One region of the Paraburkholderia sprentiae WSM5005 genome, then DNA from elsewhere that is predicted to be linked to it. Evidence: riboswitches for the same ligand, from Rfam matches in the RefSeq annotation. Region 1 holds a riboswitch; the other holds the start of a gene.
The links. Region 1 has a riboswitch for glycine ahead of gcvT (glycine cleavage system aminomethyltransferase GcvT). Riboswitches for the same ligand answer to the same signal wherever they lie in the genome.
Positions count from the first base shown of each region.

Region 2: linked by a shared signal. The riboswitch ahead of BJG93_RS30755 (D-amino acid dehydrogenase) and the one ahead of gcvT (glycine cleavage system aminomethyltransferase GcvT) in region 1 are both predicted to bind glycine.

Region 1 is NZ_CP017561.2:3,531,779-3,542,569, reverse strand. It holds gene BJG93_RS16250 (thiamine pyrophosphate-binding protein) at 1-91, opposite strand, end outside; gene BJG93_RS16245 (L-serine ammonia-lyase) at 230-1,618, opposite strand; gene BJG93_RS16240 (alginate lyase family protein) at 1,647-2,777, opposite strand; gene gcvP (aminomethyl-transferring glycine dehydrogenase) at 2,926-5,862, opposite strand; gene gcvH (glycine cleavage system protein GcvH) at 5,933-6,313, opposite strand; gene gcvT (glycine cleavage system aminomethyltransferase GcvT) at 6,375-7,493, opposite strand; glycine riboswitch at 7,573-7,732, opposite strand; glycine riboswitch at 7,754-7,856, opposite strand; gene BJG93_RS16220 (hypothetical protein) at 8,076-8,426, opposite strand; gene BJG93_RS16215 (oxidoreductase) at 8,625-9,674, opposite strand; gene BJG93_RS16210 (UvrD-helicase domain-containing protein) at 9,959-10,791, shown strand, end outside.
Region 2 is NZ_CP017563.2:476,686-487,476, reverse strand. It holds gene BJG93_RS30795 (MFS transporter) at 1-507, shown strand, start outside; gene BJG93_RS30790 (cupin domain-containing protein) at 630-1,082, shown strand; gene BJG93_RS30785 (shikimate dehydrogenase family protein) at 1,132-1,995, shown strand; gene BJG93_RS30780 (Gfo/Idh/MocA family protein) at 2,168-3,187, shown strand; gene BJG93_RS30775 (alpha/beta fold hydrolase) at 3,168-4,244, shown strand; gene BJG93_RS30770 (IclR family transcriptional regulator) at 4,736-5,548, opposite strand; partial or broken gene BJG93_RS30765 (MFS transporter) at 5,561-5,772, shown strand; gene BJG93_RS30760 (hydantoinase B/oxoprolinase family protein) at 5,755-5,982, shown strand; glycine riboswitch at 6,265-6,353, shown strand; gene BJG93_RS30755 (D-amino acid dehydrogenase) at 6,525-7,739, shown strand; gene BJG93_RS30750 (LysR substrate-binding domain-containing protein) at 7,919-8,986, opposite strand; gene BJG93_RS30745 (amino acid ABC transporter substrate-binding protein) at 9,004-9,933, shown strand; gene BJG93_RS30740 (amino acid ABC transporter permease) at 9,970-10,746, shown strand; gene BJG93_RS30735 (amino acid ABC transporter permease) at 10,757-10,791, shown strand, end outside.

The DNA of each region.
Region 1 (10,791 bases):
CATCGACGACGAGGCGTGCGCCGGTGGTCCGTGCGGTATCCGAAGCGGAAAAGGAAGATGAATTGGAAGCGGGAGCATTCGGCAGCGACATTGCGAAGAAGCCTCCTGGCAGTGCGTGAGTGCGTTGGGATGGAGCCGCATCGATCGAACCGGCGGCAGCGGCCGATGGGCGCTTCGACAGCTTACGCCGGGCACGCAGGCGCTGTCATGCAATGCAGCACCCAACCACTCAACACTCGACGATATTGACCGCGAGTCCGCCGCGCGACGTTTCCTTGTACTTGGTCTTCATGTCCGCGCCCGTTTCGCGCATCGTCTTGATCACCGAATCGAGCGACACGTAGTGGCTGCCGTCGCCGCGCAACGCCATGCGCGCGGCATTGACCGCCTTCACCGATGCCATCGCGTTGCGCTCGATGCACGGAATCTGCACCATGCCGCCGACCGGATCGCAGGTGAGACCGAGGTTATGCTCCATGCCGATTTCCGCGGCGTTCTCGACCTGCTTCGGCGTGCCGCCCATCACGGCGGCGAGCGCGCCCGCGGCCATCGAGCACGCGACGCCGACTTCGCCCTGGCAGCCCACTTCCGCGCCGGAGATCGACGCGTTCAGCTTGTACAGGATGCCGATCGCGGCGGCCGTCATCAGAAAGTCGATCACGCCCTGCTCGTTCGCGCCCGGCATGAAGCGCGTGTAGTAATGCAGCACGGCCGGAATGATGCCGGCCGCGCCATTGGTCGGCGCGGTGACGACGCGTCCGCCCGCGGCGTTCTCTTCGTTGACGGCGATCGCGTACAGATTGATCCAGTCGACCATGGACAACGGATCTTGCAATGCGCGCTCCGGGTTGCCCGTCAATGCGCGATACAGCTGCGGCGCGCGCCGCTTCACCTGGAAGGGCCCCGGCAAGTGACCATCGGCATCGGGATTGTTGATGCCGCACCCCCGCGCGACGCACGATTGCATCACGTCCCAGATTTTCAGCAGACCGGCGCGCGTTTCTTCTTCGGTATGCCAGGCGCGCTCGTTTTCCCACATCAGCTGCGCGATGCTTTTGCCGCTCGACGCGCACAGCGCGAGCAATTCGTTGCCCGTACGAAACGAATGCGGGAGTTGATCGACGGCGCTCAACACCTTCGTGTTGGGCGCGCCGGCCGTCACGACGAAGCCGCCGCCGACCGACAGGTAGGTCGACTCGCGTAGCGTCGCGCCTTGCGCGTCGAACGCGAAAAGTTTCAGGCCATTCGGATGCTCGGGCAGCGCCTGGCGATAAAACGCGATGTGCTCTTTCTGCACGAACGGCACCTCATGTGTGCCGAGCAGCGCGAGCTTGCGCGACACGCGCACGGCGTCGAGCCGTTGCGCGATCGTGCCGGGGTCGACGGTGTCGGGCGCATCGCCCATCAGGCCGAGCATCACGCCGCGATCGGTGCCGTGCCCTTTGCCGGTCGCGCCGAGCGAGCCGTACAGCTCCGCCTTCACCGATGCGGTGGTGTCGAGCAGCCCGTCGCGCTCGAGTCCCTGGACGAACATCAGCGCCGCGCGCATCGGCCCGACCGTATGCGAGCTCGACGGACCGATGCCGATTTTGAAGAGATCGAAGACGCTGACTGCCATGTACCACTCCCTGCTGGAAATAAAAAGTTTAGCGCGCCGGCAGCGGCAAACACACGGCGAGCCACGCGGGCGGCGTCGGTGCGAGCTGCAGCGCGACCGGCGTAAAGCGTCCATCGAGACGCGCCGCCAGGTGAAACAGTTCCGTCGCGTCCTTGGGATCCCACTGACCCGAATAACCGGGCAAGCCGGCCTCGCGACGTTTGGCATCGAACGGAACGTTCGAATGCACGAATTCCTGATGCGTCTGGCCGCCGGTAGCGAACGGCGCGAGCCAGTTCAGCGCCGCGAGCAGCGTCGCGCCGTTCGCGCCCTTCTCCTGCAGCCAGTTGCGGTTGTGGCGGCGCGCGGCGAGCGCGGCCGTCACAAGCGGTTGCAGATCGTACGTCACATAGTGCAGCGCGTCGCGTTCGCCGAAGTCGATCGTCGAGCCGTCCGGCGCAATGTTGTCGCCGATATGCTCGACGAACAGCCGCTGCGCGGCATTGATCATCTTGCGATTGTCGAGCGTGAACGCGGCCATCGCGATCAGCTTGATGCGGTGGCTTTGCCAATTGTTGCGAAACGTGCCCGTGAGCGGACGCGGCTGGGCGTCGATCTGCGCGATGTAGCCGTTCGCAAGCTTCGTCAGAAATGCCATCGCCGCGTTGCGCGTCTTCACCGGTAAGGCGCTCGCGGTCATGTCGTACGCGAGGATCAGCCCTTCGAAACGCGTTTCGTCGATCGGATTGAAGCTCGGCTGATAGGTCGTGACCCACGCATACAACAGACGGTCAACGAGCTTCAGGAAGCGGTCGTCGCTGGTCGCGCGCCACGCGAGCGCGGCGTCGCGCAGCAGGTCGAGATCCTGCTCCGCTGCGACGCTCTGGTCGTAGATGCCCTCGTGCGGCAGCGTGCCCTCCGTGTGCAATTTGGCCAGCGCGTGCGGCTGCTCGTTCAGACGCGCCTGCACGTTGGCGACGAGCGCCTTGACGCCCGGGTCGGCATTGGTGCGCTCGCTCGTTTGCAGCGCTGGCGCCGCGCAGAAATTCATCGCGGCTTGCGCCTCGCGCAGCGGCAGCAACGCGGCCGCGCCGGCCAGCAGCACCGCGTACGCGGATCGCCACACACGGGCGCCGGCCGCCGCTGCCTGGCTTTGCATCAATCGCACCTTTCGCGCCATGCGAAACTCCTCGTTAGGCTGATTCGGTGTGTGATGTTAGCCGGTTGCGGCTTTCAACGACAGAAACGCGCGCGGGCGCCCGCGCACCTTCACCGCGCGGCGCCGCCTGCTCACGCGAGCTGCGTTGGCGGCCGGCGGCGGGCGCTGCTTATTCGTAATCTGCGATCGGCACGCACGAGCAGAACAGGTTGCGATCACCGTACACGTTGTCCGCCCGGCCGACCGGCGGCCAGTACTTGTTCGCGATCAGCGTCTTCAGCGGATAGGCGGCGGTCTCGCGCGCATAGGCGTGCTTCCAGTCGTCGGCGATCACGACCGCCGCCGTGTGCGGCGCGTGCTTCAGCGGATTGTCCTCACGATCGGAGCGGCCTTCCTCGACCGCGCGGATTTCCTCCCGGATCGCGATCATCGCCTCGATGAAGCGGTCGAGCTCTTCCTTCGACTCCGACTCGGTCGGCTCGACCATCAGCGTGCCCGGCACCGGGAAGCTCATCGTCGGTGCGTGGAAGCCGTAGTCGGCGAGGCGCTTGGCGACGTCGTCGACGGTGATGCCACTCGTGTCTTTGATCGGACGCAGATCGAGAATGCACTCGTGCGCGACGAGGCCGCCGGGGCCCGAATACAGCACCGGATAATGCGGCGCGAGCTTGTTGGCGACGTAGTTCGCATTGAGGATCGCGGTCTCGGTCGCGGCGGCCAGATTCTTCGCGCCCATCATCGCGATGTACATCCATGAGATCGGCAGAATCGACGCCGAGCCGTAAGGCGCGGCCGAGACTGCGCCAATGCCTTGCGGCGCGCGCTCGTAGCCGGACGAAGTCTGGTTCGGCAGGAACTGCGCGAGGTGCGCGCCGACCGCGACGGGACCCACGCCCGGTCCGCCGCCGCCGTGCGGAATGCAGAAGGTCTTGTGGAGGTTCAGGTGCGAGACGTCGCCGCCGAACTGGCCCGGCGCGCACAGGCCGACCATCGCGTTCATGTTCGCGCCGTCCACGTACACCTGGCCGCCGTGCGCGTGCACGATCTCGCAGATTTCGCGGACGTTCTGTTCGAACACGCCGTGCGTCGACGGATACGTGATCATGATCGCCGCGAGCTTGTCGGCGTGCTGCGCGGCCTTCTTCTTCAGATCTTCGACATCGACGTTGCCCTGCGCGTCGCATCCCACGACCACGACCTGCATGCCGGCCATCTGCGCCGACGCCGGGTTCGTGCCGTGCGCCGAAGCGGGAATCAGGCAGACGTTGCGATGCGCTTCGCCGCGCGACGCGTGATAGGCGTGAATGATCAACAGACCTGCGTATTCGCCCTGCGAGCCCGCGTTCGGCTGCAACGATACCGCCGCATAGCCGGTCGCGGTGACCAGCATCTGTTCGAGCTGATCGATCATCTTGCGATAGCCGACGGTTTGCTCGGCCGGCGCGAACGGATGCATCTGACCGAACTCGGGCCACGTGACCGGCAGCATTTCCGAGGTCGCGTTCAGCTTCATCGTGCAGGAGCCGAGCGGGATCATCGAGCGGTCGAGCGCGAGGTCCTTGTCGGACAGGCTGCGCAGATAGCGCAGCATTTCCGTTTCCGAATGGTGTCGATTGAATACGTGATGCGTGAGGTACGCGCTCGTGCGTTCGAGCGCGGCCGGCACCGACGCGCTGTTCGATGCGCTCAGTGCCGAATCGAGCGCGTCGACTTGCGGCACCTCGCTGACGCCCGCGGCCTGCGCGAATATCGCGAGCAGATCGGCGAGATCGCCGCGCGTGGTGGTTTCGTCGACTGACACGCCGACTTGCGCGTCGCTGACGCGGCGCAGGTTGATGCGCTTCGCTCGCGCGGCGTCGTGCAGCGCTTGCGTGCGCGCGCCGCTATTGAACGTGAGCGTGTCGAAGAAGGTCTCGTTCGCGAGCGTGTAGCCGAGTTGCTTCGCGCCTTCGGCGAGCAGCGCGGCGACCCGGTTCACGCGCAGCGCGATCGTCTTCAGGCCGCGCGGGCCGTGATAGACCGCGTACATGCTCGCCATGATGGCGAGCAGCGCCTGCGCGGTACACACGTTCGAGGTCGCCTTCTCGCGGCGGATGTGCTGCTCGCGCGTTTGCAGCGCGAGGCGCAACGCGGAGTTGCCCTGCGCGTCGACGGTCACGCCGACCAGGCGCCCCGGCATCTGCCGCTTGAATTCGTCGCGCACCGCGAGGTAGGCGGCATGCGGTCCGCCGAAGCCGATCGGCACGCCGAAACGCTGGGTATTGCCGACGGCCACGTCCGCGCCCCATTCGCCCGGAGGCGTGAGCAGCGTCAGCGCGAGCAGGTCGGCGGCGACGACGACATGGCCGCCCGCCGCGTGGATCGCTTCAGTCAGCGCGCGGTAGTCGCGCACGTCGCCGTTGACGCCCGGATATTGGAGCAGCACGCCGAACGCGTTGGCGTTGGCGGCTGCATCGGCCGGGCCCACTTTGACTTCGATGCCGACCGGGGTCGCGCGCGTCTTCACGACTTCGATGGTTTGCGGCAGCACGTCGTCGGCAACGAAGAACACGTTCGATTTCGGCTTGCCGACGCGTTGCAGCAGCGTCATCGCTTCGGCGGCGGCGGTCGCCTCGTCGAGCAGCGACGCGTTGGAGATCGCGAGTCCGGTCAGGTCGGTGACCATCTGCTGGAAGTTCAGCAGCGCTTCCAGACGGCCTTGGGAAATTTCCGGCTGATACGGCGTGTACGCGGTGTACCACGCCGGATTTTCCAGCACGTTGCGCAGGATCACCGTCGGCGTATGGGCGTTGTAATAGCCCTGGCCGATGTAGGAGCGGAACACCTGGTTCTGGTCCGCGAGCTCGCGCAGCGCGGCGAGCGCCTCGGCTTCGCTCTTCGGTTGCGCGAAGGGGCCGAGCGGCAGCGTTTCGGTGCGGCGGATCGTCTTCGGGATGACGGCGTCGATCAATGCCGCGCGCGACGCGAAGCCGAGTGCTTCGAGCATCGCTTGCTGGTCGGCCGCATCCGGGCCGATATGCCGTTCGGCGAAGGCGTCATGCACTTCGAGCGCGGCGAGCGAGAGAGGAGTGCGGTTCATCAGACGATCCGGGTGTTCGAGCTTCATGGGTGGTCCTGGCGGCGCGGCGCGCGCCGTTTTGCGAGCGCCGCGCCTGGCGGTTAAAACGGAAGGTGAATCAGGAGCCGATCGACTTCGCGTACGCGTCGGCGTCGATCAGACGCTCGAGCGACGCGTCGGCGGTCGGCTTGATCTTGAACAGCCAACTGTCGTACGGCGCGCTGTTGACCGTGTCCGGCGAGTCGGCGACGGCTGTGTTCGCTTCGATGACTTCGCCCGAAACCGGCGCGTAGATGTCGGAAGCGGCCTTCACCGATTCGATCACGGCGACGGTATCGCCCGCGGTCACGGACTTGCCCAGTTCCTGGACTTCGAAGAAGACGATGTCGCCGAGCGCTTCCTGCGCGTGGTCGGTGATGCCGACCGTCAGCGTGCCGTCCGCTTCGGTGCGGACCCATTCGTGCGATTCGGTGTATTTCAGATCGGCCGGGATGCTCATCGGGATGCTCCTGAACGGTATGTTCCGTAGTGATTGAATTTAGGGGGCGTGCGCCGGCCGCTTAGACCGCCAGCACCTTGCCGTTGCGCACGAATGGCAGTTTTACCACGCGTGCGGGGCAGGCTTTGTCGCGAATCCGGACGTGCACGGTGTCGCCCGGCTGCACGCCTTTCGGCACGCGCGCGAAGGCGATCGATTCCTGCATGGTCGGCGAGAACGTGCCGCTGGTGATTTCGCCGTCGCCGTGCGGCGTGACGACCTTCTGATGCGCGCGCAGCACGCCCGCGGCCTTGCCGTTTTCCTTCAGCAGGACCAGGCCGACGAACGCGGCGCGCGAGCCGTCGGCTTCGAGCCGGCTCTTGCCGACGAACTCGCGCGGCGAGCTCAGGTCGACGGTCCATGCGAGGCCGGCGTCGAGCGGCGAGATATCGTCGTCCATGTCCTGGCCGTACAGGTTCATGCCGGCTTCGAGGCGCAGCGTGTCGCGGGCACCGAGACCGGCCGGGCGCACGCCATGGGCGGCGAGTGCGTTCCACAGCGTTTCGACGTGGTTAGCCGGCACGATGATCTCGAAGCCGTCTTCGCCGGTATAGCCGGTGCGCGCGACGGTCAGCTCGCCGAACGGCGTGCTGTCGACGCGTGCGGCGTTGAACGGTTTCAGCGCTTCCGTCGCGGCGCGCGCTGCCGGCACGGTTTGCCAGACTTTTTCGCGCGCGTTCGGGCCTTGCACGGCGACGATCGCCAGATCGCGGCGCGGCGTGATGGTGAGGCCGAAGCCGCCCCCCGCATTGAGCCGGTCGAACCAGGCGATGTCTTTGTCGGCGGTGCCGGCATTGACGACCACGCGAAAGTGGTCTTCGCCTAAGTAATAGACGATCAGGTCGTCGATCACACCGCCGTTCGGATGCAGCATGCAGGAGTAGAGCGCGCGGCCCGGCGTTTGCAGCTTCGCGACGTTGTTGGCGAGCGCGTATTCGAAGAACGCGCGCACTCGATCGCCGGCGAAGTCGACCACGCACATGTGCGACACGTCGAACATGCCGGCGTCGGTGCGCACCGCGCGATGTTCGTCGATCTGCGAGCCGTAGTTGACGGGCATGTCCCAGCCGCCGAAGTCGACCATGCGGGCATTGAGCGCACGGTGAGCGGCGTGGAGCGGGGTGTGTTTGAGTTCGGTCATGGGGCCTCGGGCGTCTCGCGAAACAAAAAGGCCATGCGGGGCAACGCGTCGCGGCGCGATGCCTGCGAGCGTGGTCCTGCATGACCCCTCTGTCCTCGATACCTGAGAGATTGCGCTGCCGTGACGTGCTCAATGAGCTCGATCCGTCACGGTGAAACGCGCGCCCCTTCGGTGGGCAGCCTGCCTGCTGTGCACGAAATGCACGCGGATGGCTACTGCCGCTCTCCAGAGTGCGAAAAAACCGCCGCAAGGCGGGTTCTTTCGACGCGGTCGGTCCTTTTGCCTGAGAGTTTGCGGGTGTGCCCCTTCGGCGGCGCGGCCTGCGATTTTTCGCCGGCCGGCGCGCTCTCCCGACGCGTGCGGCGAATTTACGCGACGGGCCGGGGCTTGTCAAATGAAGGGCCCGCGAGCGGTGTGGAGGCGGCTGCGGCGGTTCGGGGCGTCAAAAGGAAGAGCGCGGACCGCCGGTTCCGCGCTTGTCTGTTGCATCTCCCAACGCTATGCGTCAACGCATGATGAGCGGTAGTGGATGCTCACTTGCTAGCTCGTTTGCCGACTCGGTTTTGCGACTTACCCGGCGGCTCACTCGCCGATCGCATGAGCCGCGTTGTCCAGCTCCTGGTTCAGCACGCGCTGTTCTTCCGCGGACAGACCGCCCCCGTGCTGGGCGGCCATGTCATGCGCTTCCTGACGGATCGTCTCGAGACGGTGATGCAGCGCGGCGCCTTGCGGCGGCGGGTAATAGCCCTGATCCACGCGGTTATCGATACGGTGCGCCAGATTATCGATGCGGCCGTCGACCTGATGCAGGCGTTTATCCGCGATCTGCTGGACAGTGGGCCCCGGATGCGGCGCTGGCGGGGGCGTCACCACGCAGGCGGCGACGGAGCCGAGCAGCGCGCATGCGGCGAGGGCACGGATGATTCGAGACATGGATTCTCCGGGAGTCGTTGTCGTATTGGTTGCTACCGGCTAGGAACGGATGAGCAGGAACGCCCGCTGACTCGGCAGCAGGCGAATTTGTAACGTTATGTTCCTTTCTGGAACGTCAGGAAGGCCCGCACCGGCGGCATTCGCGGCGCGAAAGGCCGCCTCGTTTTGTGACTCACGGAGCGGATGGCGGGGCGAGGCTCAGCGAATGCGCTCGAACGGCAGCCGCACGCCCTGCTCGGAGCTGCGCGCGGCCAGTTCGATGATGGTCATGACATCGACTGCGTCGCGCGCGCGGATCGGAAACGCGATGCCGTTCTGGATCGCGTCGGCCAACGCAACATAGAAGCCGGCGTACTCGCCGTTGCGGGTCGGCAATTCGCGCTCGACTTCCTGGTCGCCTTCGAGCACGCGCAGTACGCCGGAGGCATTGCCGGCGCCGAAGCCTTCGTCGCCGGGGCGCAGACCGGCTTTCAGCTGATCTTCCTGGGTGTCGAGCCCGTACTTCACGTAGCTGCCGCGCGTGCCGTGGATTGCAAAGCGCGGTCCGGGCAAGGCGGTCAGTGCGCTTGCGTGCAGCATGACCTCGAACTCGTCGTAGCCGAGCTGAATGTGCACGTAGTCGGGGGCGCTCGCTTCGTCGCGATGTGAGCGCACCGTCGCCGCCACCGTGTTCGGTGCGCCGAACAGGGCGAGCGCCTGGTCGATCAGATGCGGTCCGAGATCGAACAGCAGGCCGCCACCGCGCGTCACATCCTCGCGCCAGCGCTGACGCACCCCGGGCCGGAAGCGGTCGAAATGCGACTCGTAGTGTGTGACGCGACCCAGTTCCGCGCGTGCGAGCAGATCGCGCACAGTCAGAAAGTCGCCGTCCCAGCGGCGATTGTGAAAGGGCGCGAATAGCTTGCCGCGCGCGAGCGCGATATTGGAAAGCGTATGGGCGTCGGCGGCGCTCAGCGTGACCGGCTTGTCGACGACTACGTGCTTGCCCGCTTCGAGCGTGCGGCGCGCGAGGTCGAAGTGCGTGTCGTTCGGGGTCGCGATCACGATGCAGTCGATGTCGTCGAGCGCGAGCAGCGCGTCGAGATCAGCGACGATTTTCGCGTGCGGATAGTCGGCGCGCGCGCGCTCGGATTGTCCGGTCGCAATTGCGGCGACGCTCGCGCGTCCGCAATGTTCGATCACCGGTGCGTGAAACGTCGCGCCGGCGAAGCCATAGCCGATCAATCCAATCTTCAGCGATGCAGACATGCGAGTCTTCCTGGGGCGAGCGGCGCGCCGTCTTGCCACCGCGGCGGCGGCGCGCAACCTCATTATTGTGGCATTGGTGGGCCGGGCTCGGGGCTCGGCATTCGGGCGGCCTTGCGCGCAGTCTGTCGGGGCGTCCGGTCCATCGAGGCATCCATTGAGGATGTCCATGTTAACATCGCACCTCTCGCGCGCATTGCGCCGCGCAGCATGTCCCGGGCCTTCGGCCGGCGCCTCCCGCCAGTCCGACCTCAGCGGCCTTCAACCGTAATACCCATCCACAAACGATGTCCGCAGGCCTGAATCCCGCTCAAAGTGAAGCGGTCCGTTATCTCGACGGGCCCTGTCTCGTGCTCGCCGGCGCCGGCAGCGGCAAGACGCGCGTGATCACGCAGAAAATCGCGCATCTGATCGAAGCGAAGGGCTTCGAGCCGCGCCACATCGCCGCCGTCACGTTCACGAACAAAGCCGCGGCCGAGATGCGCGAGCGCGTCGGCAAGCTGCTCGAAGGCAAGACGCTGACTGCGCCCGGCAAGGAAGGCCGCAAGGTGCCCGTGAACCAGCTGACGGTGTGTACCTTCCACTCGCTGGGCGTGCAGATTCTCCGGCAAGAAGCGGAGCACGTCGGTCTGAAGCCGCAGTTCTCGATCATGGATTCCGACGACTGCTTCGGCATGATCCAGGAGCAGGTCGGTTCGACGGACAAGGGCTTCATCCGCAAGATCCAGTCGATCATCTCGCTATGGAAGAACGGCCTGATCATGCCCGAGCAGGCGATCGCGACCGCGTCGACCGAGGACGAGCATCAGGCGGCGATCGTCTATCGCAACTACGTGGCGACGCTGCATGCCTATCAGGCGGTCGATTTCGACGATCTGATTCGCCTGCCCGCCGAGCTGTTCGCGAACAACGAGCAAGTGCGTGACCGCTGGCAAAACAAGCTGCGCTATCTGCTGATCGACGAGTATCAGGACACCAACGCGTGCCAGTACGAACTGGTGAAGCTGCTGGCCGGCAAGCGTGCGGCGTTCACGGCGGTCGGCGACGACGACCAGGCGATCTACGGCTGGCGTGGCGCCACCCTCGAAAACCTCGGCCAGCTCGGCAAGGATTTTCCGAA
Region 2 (10,791 bases), on a different replicon from region 1:
CGCAGGCCGCCAGTCCTTGTCGGCACCCTCAGCGCTGGACTGCTCTCGTTCGTGTATCTGTACGCTATCAGCATCCATAACGTGTGGCTGGCGATGGTTCTCTCGGTGCTCATGTGGGGCATCGCCTATCAGGGCTTCAACGGCGTATTCCCGAGCCTGTTCTCCGAACTGTTCCACACACGCGTGCGTGTGTCCGGGATGGCCATTGGGCAGAACGTCGGGACGACGCTGTCCGCGCTGCTCCCGGCATTCTTCGTCGCGGTCGCGCCCCCCGGCTCCGCCAATATTCCACTGAAGATCGGAGCCCTGACATTCGGCATCTGTGTCGTGGCCGCGATCGCCGCCTTTACCACCCGCGAGACGTACCGGGTCCGGCTCCACGATCTCGGCGACCGCAACGCGGTCCCTGTACCCAAAGGCGAATACGATCGTCTGCGCGTCGAGATGTTGCGTGAGGCGACCGGAACAGCCGACTCACAGGACCTGACGAACCAACTGCGCTCCTAGCCGAAAGCAGGGGCCATATCGGCAGCAACCGCCCGGCGCAACTTACGCTGTTCGGACGAGCCGGGCAGGAACACGCGGCTGCGGCACTCGCCAATATCTGATGCCACACAGGAGAAAGACACATGCACAACCAAAGTACGCCACGTTACGATGGCCCGCGCGAACTCGCGCAATCCCTGACTCCATTCGCACGTGTGAGCGCATCCGCAGCCGTCTGGAACAAGGAAGGGCTGCGCGCGGACTCCGAGTATCGCGACCTCGGACTCGCCGCGGTGACCAACGGTCGCATCGGCGCCAAGCACATTCGCGCACTGACCCCGTTCACCGATGCCACGGGCTGGCATTGGCACGACATGACTGCGCACTATCTGTATGTGCTGCGCGGATCGGTGACGTTCCGTTTCGCCGGCGTAGAGGGCGATGTGACGCTCAACGCCGGAGACGACCTCTCGCAACCCGCCGGCGTTCCGCACAATGTGATCTGGCGCTCCGACGACCTCGAAGTCATCGAGATTAACGAGCCCGCTGTCTACGGAACATGGGATCTCGCCGAAGCCCCGGCACCCTGGAAGTGAGCAGTACGCGATGACTGCACCTTCCGTCAACATCGGACATGAGGCCACAATGCATCCACATATCACGGGAAGAACGCGACTTTACGGGTTAGTGGGCGATCCGCTGACGGCAGCCAAGTCGCCGCAACTGCTGAACCAGATTTTTATCGAACAGCGCGCGGACGCAGTCTGCGTTCCGTTTTGGGTCAAGGCGGAGGATCTGTCCGCATTCGTCGCCGGCGCACGAGCGTTACGCAATCTTTCCGGCCTGCTGGTCACGATGCCTCATAAGCAACGGATGCTGGACTATGTCGACGAACTCCATCCCACTGCTTCCAGGGTCGGCGCACTCAACGTGATACGTTGCGAAGAAGATGGACGCTGGGTGGGAGCCATATTCGATGGTGTCGGCTGTGTGCTTGGCATGCAATGGGAAGGCAATCATCCGGCGAATAAGTCCGTTCTTCTCGTCGGTGCCGGAGGCGCAGGCAGGGCCATCGCATTTGCCGTCGCGGCGGCGGGCGCCCGAACGTTAACGCTATCCGACGTCGACGAGCAGCGGGCTGCCGATCTCGCGAAATCCGTTGCTGCCGAAACCGGTTGCATCACGCATTCCGGACCTCCCGACCCGCACGGTTTCGAAGTCGTGATCAATGCCACACCGCTCGGCATGAACGCGAATGACGCCATGCCTGTCAATCCCGAGCGGCTCGCACCCGGCACCATCGTCGTAGACATCATCAATGCGCCAGAGCCGACGCAGCTTCGCCGCGCCGCGCATGCGCGCGGCTGTCGTACCCAGGACGGGGGGCCGATGCATGAAGGGCAGGCAGTGCATGCCCTACGCTTCCTTGGGTTCGATTACCGCCCTGCTGGAAGGTCAGCACCAGACGACGGCGTGCTTTTCGCGCCTGCAACGAACGCAAGTCGTTAATGCCCTAACGCCTCTGAGAAAGCGCCCGGAATCGACAGTTTTACCAGTTTGAATGGAGGGAAGATGCGATGAACAGTTTCAACGTTTCCACATTGGTATGTGCGGCCAGCTTTGATGCGCGCATCGCGCAAGCACGGAGTCGATTCGTCGACGGTGCGAAGGGAGAACACGCATGAAAGTCGCATTGCTGGAGGCCAGCCATTGGCATGTCCCACTCTATCTCGATGCGCTCGAGGCGCCCGGTATCCAGGTGGTAGCCGTTTCAGATGCGGAGCAAGTAAAAGGACAGGCAATTGCCGCGCGCTTTGGGAGCACGTTGTACTCGTCGGCGTATGAGTTGCTCGAGCGCGAGGACGTCGATTTCGCGTTTGTGTTTGGGCGGCATTCCGAAATGCCGACGCTCGCGGAGGCGGTGATCGAACGAAAAATTCCGTTCGCGCTGGAGAAACCCTGCGGCGTAAACATGTCGCAGGTCACGCGGCTGCGAAAACTGACGGAGGAAGCCAATCTTTATTGCGCCGTACCGTTGATCTTCCGGATGAGCGAGTTGCTCGGCGCACTGGAGGATGCAGAGGATTGCATACCGTCGGACTTCAACTACATGTCGTTCCGTTTCATTGTCGGTCCGCCTGGTCGTTATGAAGCTGCAGGCGCGGGTTGGGCGCTCGACCCGGTGTTTTCCGGAGGCGGATCCACGATCAATGTCGCGACCCACTTCATCGATCTCTTCAGATTACTGACCGGTAAGGAGGTCGCGCGAGTCTCCGCCACCATGAACTCCCGAACGCATCGAGGCGCCGTCGAGGACTACTCGTTGCTGACAATGCAAACCGAAGACGGCGTGATCGGGCTTGTTGAGACCGGATACAGCTTTCCCAGTACTCAAGACGAGCAGCGCGAATTCTCCTTCACCCTTTCATCCGATCGTATGTACGCGAAATCGGGCCCCGACCGGATCGAGATTCGCGACCGGAACAATCTTGCCGCCGGCACTCGAAGTCGCCGTCTCCAGTTAGAGACTGACATTTACTACCCACTGTTCGTCAAGCGGGTACTTGCTGAATGCCGCACAGGTGCAAAGCCGATCGCGTCATTGCGCGACGCCGAGGCGATGATGCAGGTCATGGATGCGGCCTACGCTTCTGCTCGGCAGGGCGGTGCGCTTCAGACTCTTGAATCGATTTCCGGGTAATCCAGGCCATCGGATTGCGTCGCACGCCTATGCCGCTAACGAGATATTGCAATTGGCCGATTATCCTGCACCGAAGGAAGGCGACTGGATCGCGCGAGACTTCCGTTTCCACACCGGGGAGGTGATGCCGGAGCTGCGGCTACACTACCGAACCATCGGCGACCCGTCCGGCGAGCCGGTCCTGGTCCTGCACGGCACGACGGGCACAGGCGCCAGCATGCTGACGCCCGCCTTCGCGGGAGAGTTGTTCGGGCTGGGACAGCCGCTTGATGCCAACAACTATTTCATCGTTCTCCCGGACGGAATTGGAGCCGGCGGATCGTCCAGGCCGTCGGACCGACTGCGCACGCGGTTCCCGGCGTACAACTACGACGACATGGTGCTCGCGCAGTACAGGCTCCTGACCGAGGGGCTGGGCATCAGGCACTTGCGCCTGCTGATCGGCAACTCGATGGGCGGCATGCACGCATGGATCTGGGCGGTGCGATATCCGGACTTCATGGACGCGCTGGTGCCGATGGCGTCGCAACCGACCGAGATGTCCGGCCGCAACTGGATGCTGCGCCGCATGCTCACCGAGATGGTCCGCGACGACCCGGAGTACCTTGATGGCAATTACGCCAGCCCGCCCCGCTCCTTGCGCATTGCCAGCGCGTTCTTCGCGCTGGCCACCAACGGCGGAACGCTGGCCTACCAGAAAGCGGCTCCGACAATGGAGTTGGCCGACAACTTCCTGGACACCCTGTTGGCCCAGCCTTTCAGGTTGGATGCCAACGACTTCTTATATCAATGGGGTGCCTCGCGCGGCTATAACCCGGCGTCCGGCTTGGAGCAGATCCGGGCTACGGTGCTCGCCATCAACGCGGCCGATGACGAACGCTATCCGCCCGAGACCGGTCTGATGGAGCGCGCGATGCAGCATGTGCGCCACGGCCGGGTGCTTTTGATCCCTGCCAGCGAGGATACGTGCGGCCACGGCACCACCGGCCTGGCTCGTTTTTACAAAGCTGAGCTGCAGGAACTGCTGCAATCAGCCCCACGCCGCACCTCCAGGTGATGCTGACCGGACAATACGGCGCCCCTACGTCCGGCGCCTCGCTATTGAGCTGGACCTACACAACATGTCTTTCGAGCAACGACCATGTTCCGTTCGGCGACGCGGCGTTGCTGTCGCCGTGCGGCGGCCGAACGTGACGCTGACGCTGCTCTCACGTCGGCCTTGAGCGTCCGCCCGATGGTCTTGTCGCTGCGGTGCTCGTTTTGGCCGTTCAGTGGATCAAGCGAGCTGGCGCTAAGGCCCGTTGCGACACAGAAGCGCAGCGGGACGACTGGAAGCGTCCGCTTCGCAGTCCGAAGTGAATCCCCGGCGCGTTAAAAAAAGTGGCGCTGCCAGGGCACCCTAGACTATCGGTTGTCGGTGTGACGAGTCAGCCCCATTGCATAAGCGTGAGCGCCGCTTGTCCTGCCGGCGCGCCGCGACGAGAAGGCGTGCTGCGTGTTCATCGAAACCGGTGAGTCGCTCGATAGGCTGATCTGCGCCCGGCATGTTCATGCCGCCTCATTCTCATGCGCACCGACGCTCTGGCGCGGCCATACGGCACCCAGTTTCGCGGACGCTTGTTGCAATAGCGCGTAAAAGGCCTCGTAACGCTCCGGCTGAAACCGCGTGACCGGTCCGGCAATACTCATGGTGCCCACCACCACATCGTCAGACAGCGAACGCACCGGCACGGCCAATGCGACGACGCCCGGCTCGGCCTCTTCAACGACAAGACCATAGCCACGCTGCCTGGTCCGCTCCAACTCCGGAATCAACTGCTCGACGCTGGTGATGGCCTTCGGCGTCCATGCGCCGGCGGCGGACGCTTTCCCCAGTCCGCCACGCAGGGCGTATTCGATCGCCTGGTCGTTCGGCATTCCAGCCAGCCACACCTTGCCAACCGAGGTGGCGTGCAAGACGATGGGACTGTGCATGGACGGCGAATACATCAGGCCCGGTGCCGCGCCCTGGGACGCTGCCAGCCACGCGAGTGTTCCTTCGTTGACCACCGTCAGCCGGACCAGCTCGCGGCACTGGGCGGCGACTTCGTCAAGGATCGGCTGCACCAGGCCCGGCAGACCGAGCCCATGCAGGTACCGCTGACCGAGCAGGGACAGCTTCAAGGTCAAACGGTACTGCGACGTCTGTTCATCCTGTTCCGCCCAACCCTGCTCGCACAGTTGCGCGAGCACCCGATGGGCGGGGCCCTTCTCCAGCCCGAGTTCGGCGGCGATATCGGACATACGCATCCAGCGCGCCTCACGTGCGAGCAACTCGATCGCCTGCAGCGACCGGTCAACTGCTCCCTTGACAACTCTCATAATAAGACAGGCATGAATCGGAACACCCTGGTTAAGCCCCACGACCAGCGCCAGCGGAAGATCGCCGCACCAGCGGCTCGATTGGCTCGGCATTGGAGCATTACGACTTCTTCATCCATGCGACTGCGGCGTCGTTGGCGTTCCCGCCGATCTTCTTCCCGCCTGACAATCCAACGGTCGCCATTATCGCACCAAGCGGTGAAGTTATCGCACCGTATGGCCTCCAAGGCGGACAGCCAGGGGCAGTGCATCACTACACCATCGAACAGGGCGGCGAAACTGTCACGCTAGGCAGCAAAGACGCCAACGCGACGCTGATGCCCGGAGCAGTGCTGACGCTGCGTTCAGCGGGAGGAGGAGGCTTTGGCGATCCGAGACTGCGTGAGCCGTCCCTCGTGAAACGGGATCTCGACTATGGCTACGTAACCGGTTAGCTGCGGGTTATGGGTGTGCTGACCGGCCAGCGTGGGGCCGGTATTGCCCCGGTCTGGCCGGTACAGAATGCGTTGAAAGTTTCACCTCGATACCGAATAACCCAAAAGTTCGTACGACGCCAAGAGTCCGCCGGTCATCCAGAGTCTTCATTTGCCCGCGTACCAGTAACCGGGCCAAAGACGATTCCTGCTCGGCGCTTGCGCATCAAACGTCAAACGGCAAACCAAGTTATTGGATGCTTGTAGCGGCCCGCGTTGTCATGTAACGTCATGCGGTTCCACCTATGCAGCACGGGAGAGATCGTTCAGTGAGCGACGCCGACGGAGCAACCGCCCCGGAAACTCTCAGGCAAAAGGACTGTGCTGCAGGAACATCTGGAGAGTGACGCTGCGTGCGTCCACCGAAGGGGAGCCTGACCTTGTCGGCCGGGCGAAACTCTCAGGTACAGGAACAGATGGGGCATCAAACGCCGGAGGCCGTCTTGCGCGAAGCATCGCGATCGCAGCCAACCGGGGATGCTCAACTCGATCTGGACCATCTTATGTCACGAATCGCCATTATCGGCGCCGGGATCACCGGCGTCACGACCGCTTACGCCCTCGCCCGCCGCGGCTTCAATGTCACCGTCTACGAACGCCATCGCTATGCGGCGATGGAAACCTCGTTTGCGAACGGGGGACAGCTTTCGGTCAGCAATGCGGAGGTCTGGAACCATACGGCCACCGTCCTGAAAGGACTGCGCTGGATGCTGACGCGCGACGCTCCGCTCCTGTTGAATCCGTCTCCTTCATGGCACAAGTATTCGTGGATGGGCGAATTCCTGCGGCAGATCCCGAACTACCGCGTGAATACCATCGAAACGGTACGCCTCGCGCTGGCCGCACGCGAGCATCTCTTTTCGATTGCGGAGCGCGAAGACATCCAGTTCGATCTGGAGCGCCGCGGCATCCTGCATATCTATGCGCATCGCAAGGACTATGACGCCGCCGCGCGAGTGAACGTGCTGCTGCGTGAAGGCGGCCTGGATCGTTATGCCGTCGGCGCGAACGAAATTGGTCTCATCGAACCGGCGTTGCAGGGCCAGTTTTACGGCGGCTTTTTCACACCGTCCGATTCGACGGGCGACATTCACAAGTTCACGCGCGGTCTGGCCGACGCGTGCGTGCGTCGCGGTGTCGAATTCCGTTACGACACGTCGATCGACTCGATCAAGCAAGGCGGTGACGGACACTTCACCATCGACGCGACGAACGCGGGTGCACGGAACGTGGACGTTTTCCAACAGATCGTCGTTTGCGCAGGTGTCGGCAGTCGCGCGTTCGGCGCCATGCTGGGCGACCGCGTCAACGTCTATCCGGTGAAGGGTTATTCAATCACCGTCTGCCTCGACGACGAACAAAGCCGCCGCGCGGCGCCTTGGGTCAGCCTGCTCGACGACAAAGCCAAGATTGTCACGAGCCGGCTCGGCGTCGATCGTTTCCGCGTGGCGGGCACGGCTGAAATCAACGGCTTCAGTCGCGACATTCGTGCGGACCGCGTGACGCCGCTGGTCGAATGGACCCGCCGCCTGTTCCCGGAAGTCTCCACCGCGCGGGTCATTCCATGGGCGGGCCTGCGCCCTATGCTGCCACGCATGTTGCCGCGAGTCGGACGCGGCAAGCGCCCAGGCGTTTTCTACAACACGGGACATGGCCATCTCGGTTGGACCCTGTCCGCCGCAACGGCGGAATCGCTTGCGCAGGCGATCGAAACTTGAACTAACGAAGGCGTCGATCTCGAAGCGGTCAATGTCCAATGGCGGCCGCTTCGATCGCGCAGCGCTTTGACACGCCTGCTGCCTCGTCGCGGCAGTGGTTCTTTCGGACAACGCAGCAGCCCTGCCCGGCATTCTTTCCTTCCGCAACGGCGTCGGCGCTTCAGGCTATCCATCGCCGGCTACGTGTACATTTTATTCAGCACTTCCATCTCTTCGCGGATAACCGGACGCGCTATCTGTGCAAATGCACTTACCAGGCGGGTCTGAGCCTGGTAGGGCGGGAACAGCAGCGCAACCTCGCTCGGTATATTCACCGCGAAGGGCCGCACCTCGATCCCTCCATTAACAAACTCATCGCGAGCTGCTAGCGGGTTGACCAGACTGATGCCCATGCCTGTGCGCACCAACGCGCACACCGACGAACCAAGACTTGCCTCCGCGACGATCTGACGAGACACATGCCCGGCCGCGAATACATCGTCAATCGTGGATCTGAGCGCGCTTTCTCCGGTGGGTGCGATGAACCGCTGATTTGCGAAGTGCGCGGGTTTCAGCCTGCGCAGGCGGCAAAGTGGGTGGTCTTTCGGCAGCACCGCGACGCACCGGAGAGTCGCGATCGTCTCGCGGCGGATGTGAGGCGCATCCCCGGTGAGCAGAGCCAGTCCCGTATCGCAGAAGCCGGAGCGGACCCACTCTTCCACATTCACCGCGTTGCCAGAGTGAATTGACACCAGAACATCCGGGTGCGCAGCGTGAAATTCAGCGACAACCTTAACGAGCAGATCGCCCGCCAGCCGCGGCATCGCGGCGATGCTCAGCCGCGCTGCGCTGAACGAACGGATGTTGGCAGCCACCGATTCAAGTTCCGCCAGCCCGGCGAAGGTCCGTTCCACTTCGCGATGAAAACGCAATCCGTCCTGGGTGGGATTGAGCCGGCTACCGTTACGTTCGAAAAGCGGGAACGCCGTAATGCTCTCGAGCTGCGATATCAGGCGGCTCACCTGCGGCTGCGATGTATGCATGACGCGAGCGGCGTTCGTCATCGAGTTTGACGACATGACCGCACGGAAAGCCTCGATGTGGCGAAATCCTAACTTTAGCTTCTGCATATCGTTTCTGTATCGTTCAATGCGAGAGACGCATTGGACTTTAGCATAATGGTGACCGATATTTAGTTCGTAGTTCAGCAGGTTCCGTTGTTTTGAATCGCACTGCAGCGGTCCGGAATCGCGGTCAATATCGATCACTAAGGGAAACTAAGGACATGAAACTTTCCTCTATCCTGACCGCTGCGATGACGCTCGCCGGGTTCTACGCAGGACTTGGCCTGACGAGCACAGCTTATGCGGATAGCTCCAGCCGGCTCGATCGCATCAAGGAAACCGGCACGATTACCGTCGGCTATCCGACCACCTCGCTGCCGTTCGCCTATCTGGACAACGCCCATCAACCGGTCGGCTACTCGGTCGAAATATGCCAGCGCATCGCTGCCAGTCTCAAGAGCACGCTTGGCCTTGCCGATCTGAAAATCCGCTATCTGCCCGTGACGTCGGCCACGCGTCTGCCTCTACTGGCGAACGGCACAATCGATCTGGAATGCGGCAACACCACCAACACGGTCGAGCGCCACAAGCTCGTCTCGTTCGCACCGACTACGTACGTCGCGAAGGTCGTGCTGATGGCCCGCAAGGACAGTGGGCTCGATGTGAACACGCCCGCCGCGTTCAGGGGCAAGACTGTGACGAGCCTTGCGGGGGGCCTGGACCTGCAGGTCATCCAGCAGATCAGCACGCAGCAACATCTGAACATTTCGGTGCTCCCGGTCAACGACACCGCGGCGTCTTTCATCGCGGTGAAGACCGGCCGCGCGATGGCCGTCTCGACGGACGACGGGCTCGCCTACGGTCTGGTCGCAACGTCAGACCAGCCACAGGACTATGTGATTGGCACGAAGGCAATGCTGCTCGCGCCGTACGGCATCGTCGAACCCAAGGACGATCCCCGTTTCAAGCAGGCCGTGGACGGCGCGGTACTCGAGCTCATGAAGTCAAAACAGATTTACGCGATGTACGACAAATGGTTCAACGCGCCGGTGCCGCCGAATGGCATCAATCTGAAGTATCCGATGAGCGCCGAGCTTAAACATGCCTTCGAACATCCGTCCGATTCCGGCGATCCCGCGGCCTATCAATAAGCCACTTAAGCAACCCTACTTCAAGTCCGCGCAGCCATGAACTATCAGTGGAACTGGGCCAGTTTCAACGACCTCTCGCCCGACGGTGTCCATACCTACCTGCAGACGATGCAGATCGGAGCATGCTGGACCGTTGCACTCGCGGTGAGCGCCTATGCTATCGCGCTGCTGCTCGGCTCGATCATTGGCGTGATGCGTACGGTCGATTCGAAGATCGCGCGAACTATTGCTGCGACGTACGTGGAGTTGTTCCGCAACGTGCCGCTGCTGGTGCAAATGTTTCTCTGGTATTTCGTGCTGCCGGAATTGCTTCCCAGGTCACTCGGCACCGCCATCAAACAGATCCAGCAGCCGTGCGGCCAGTTTTTCCCCGCGCTGCTTTGTCTCGGCTTCTACGGCACGGCGCGCATCGCGGAAACCTTGCGCTCCGGCATCCGGTCGCTGCGCGCGGGCCAGCGGCAGGCCGCGCTCGCGCTTGGTCTGTCCGGATTCCAGGCGTACCGCTTCGTGATCCTGCCGCAGGCGTTTCGGGTCGTGGTGCCGCCGCTCACGTCCGAGTTGATGGCGACGATCAAATACTCTTCGGTCGCGATGACGATCGGCCTGCTCGAACTGACGGGAGCGGCGCGGTCGATGCAGGAATTCAGTTTTCACACCTTCGAAGCGTTCAGCGCCGCGACGCTGATCTACTTCGCGATCAACAGCGTGGTCGTCTATGGGCTGATGCTTGTCGAGCGTAGGTTAGCGGCGCCGTCGGCCGGCTCGCGCAAGGTATCGTCCGCGTCGCCGCTGTCCCAAGTCGAGCAATCTTAGGACAGACATCATGACCTTCCTCGGACTGAAAGAAATTGCCGCCTC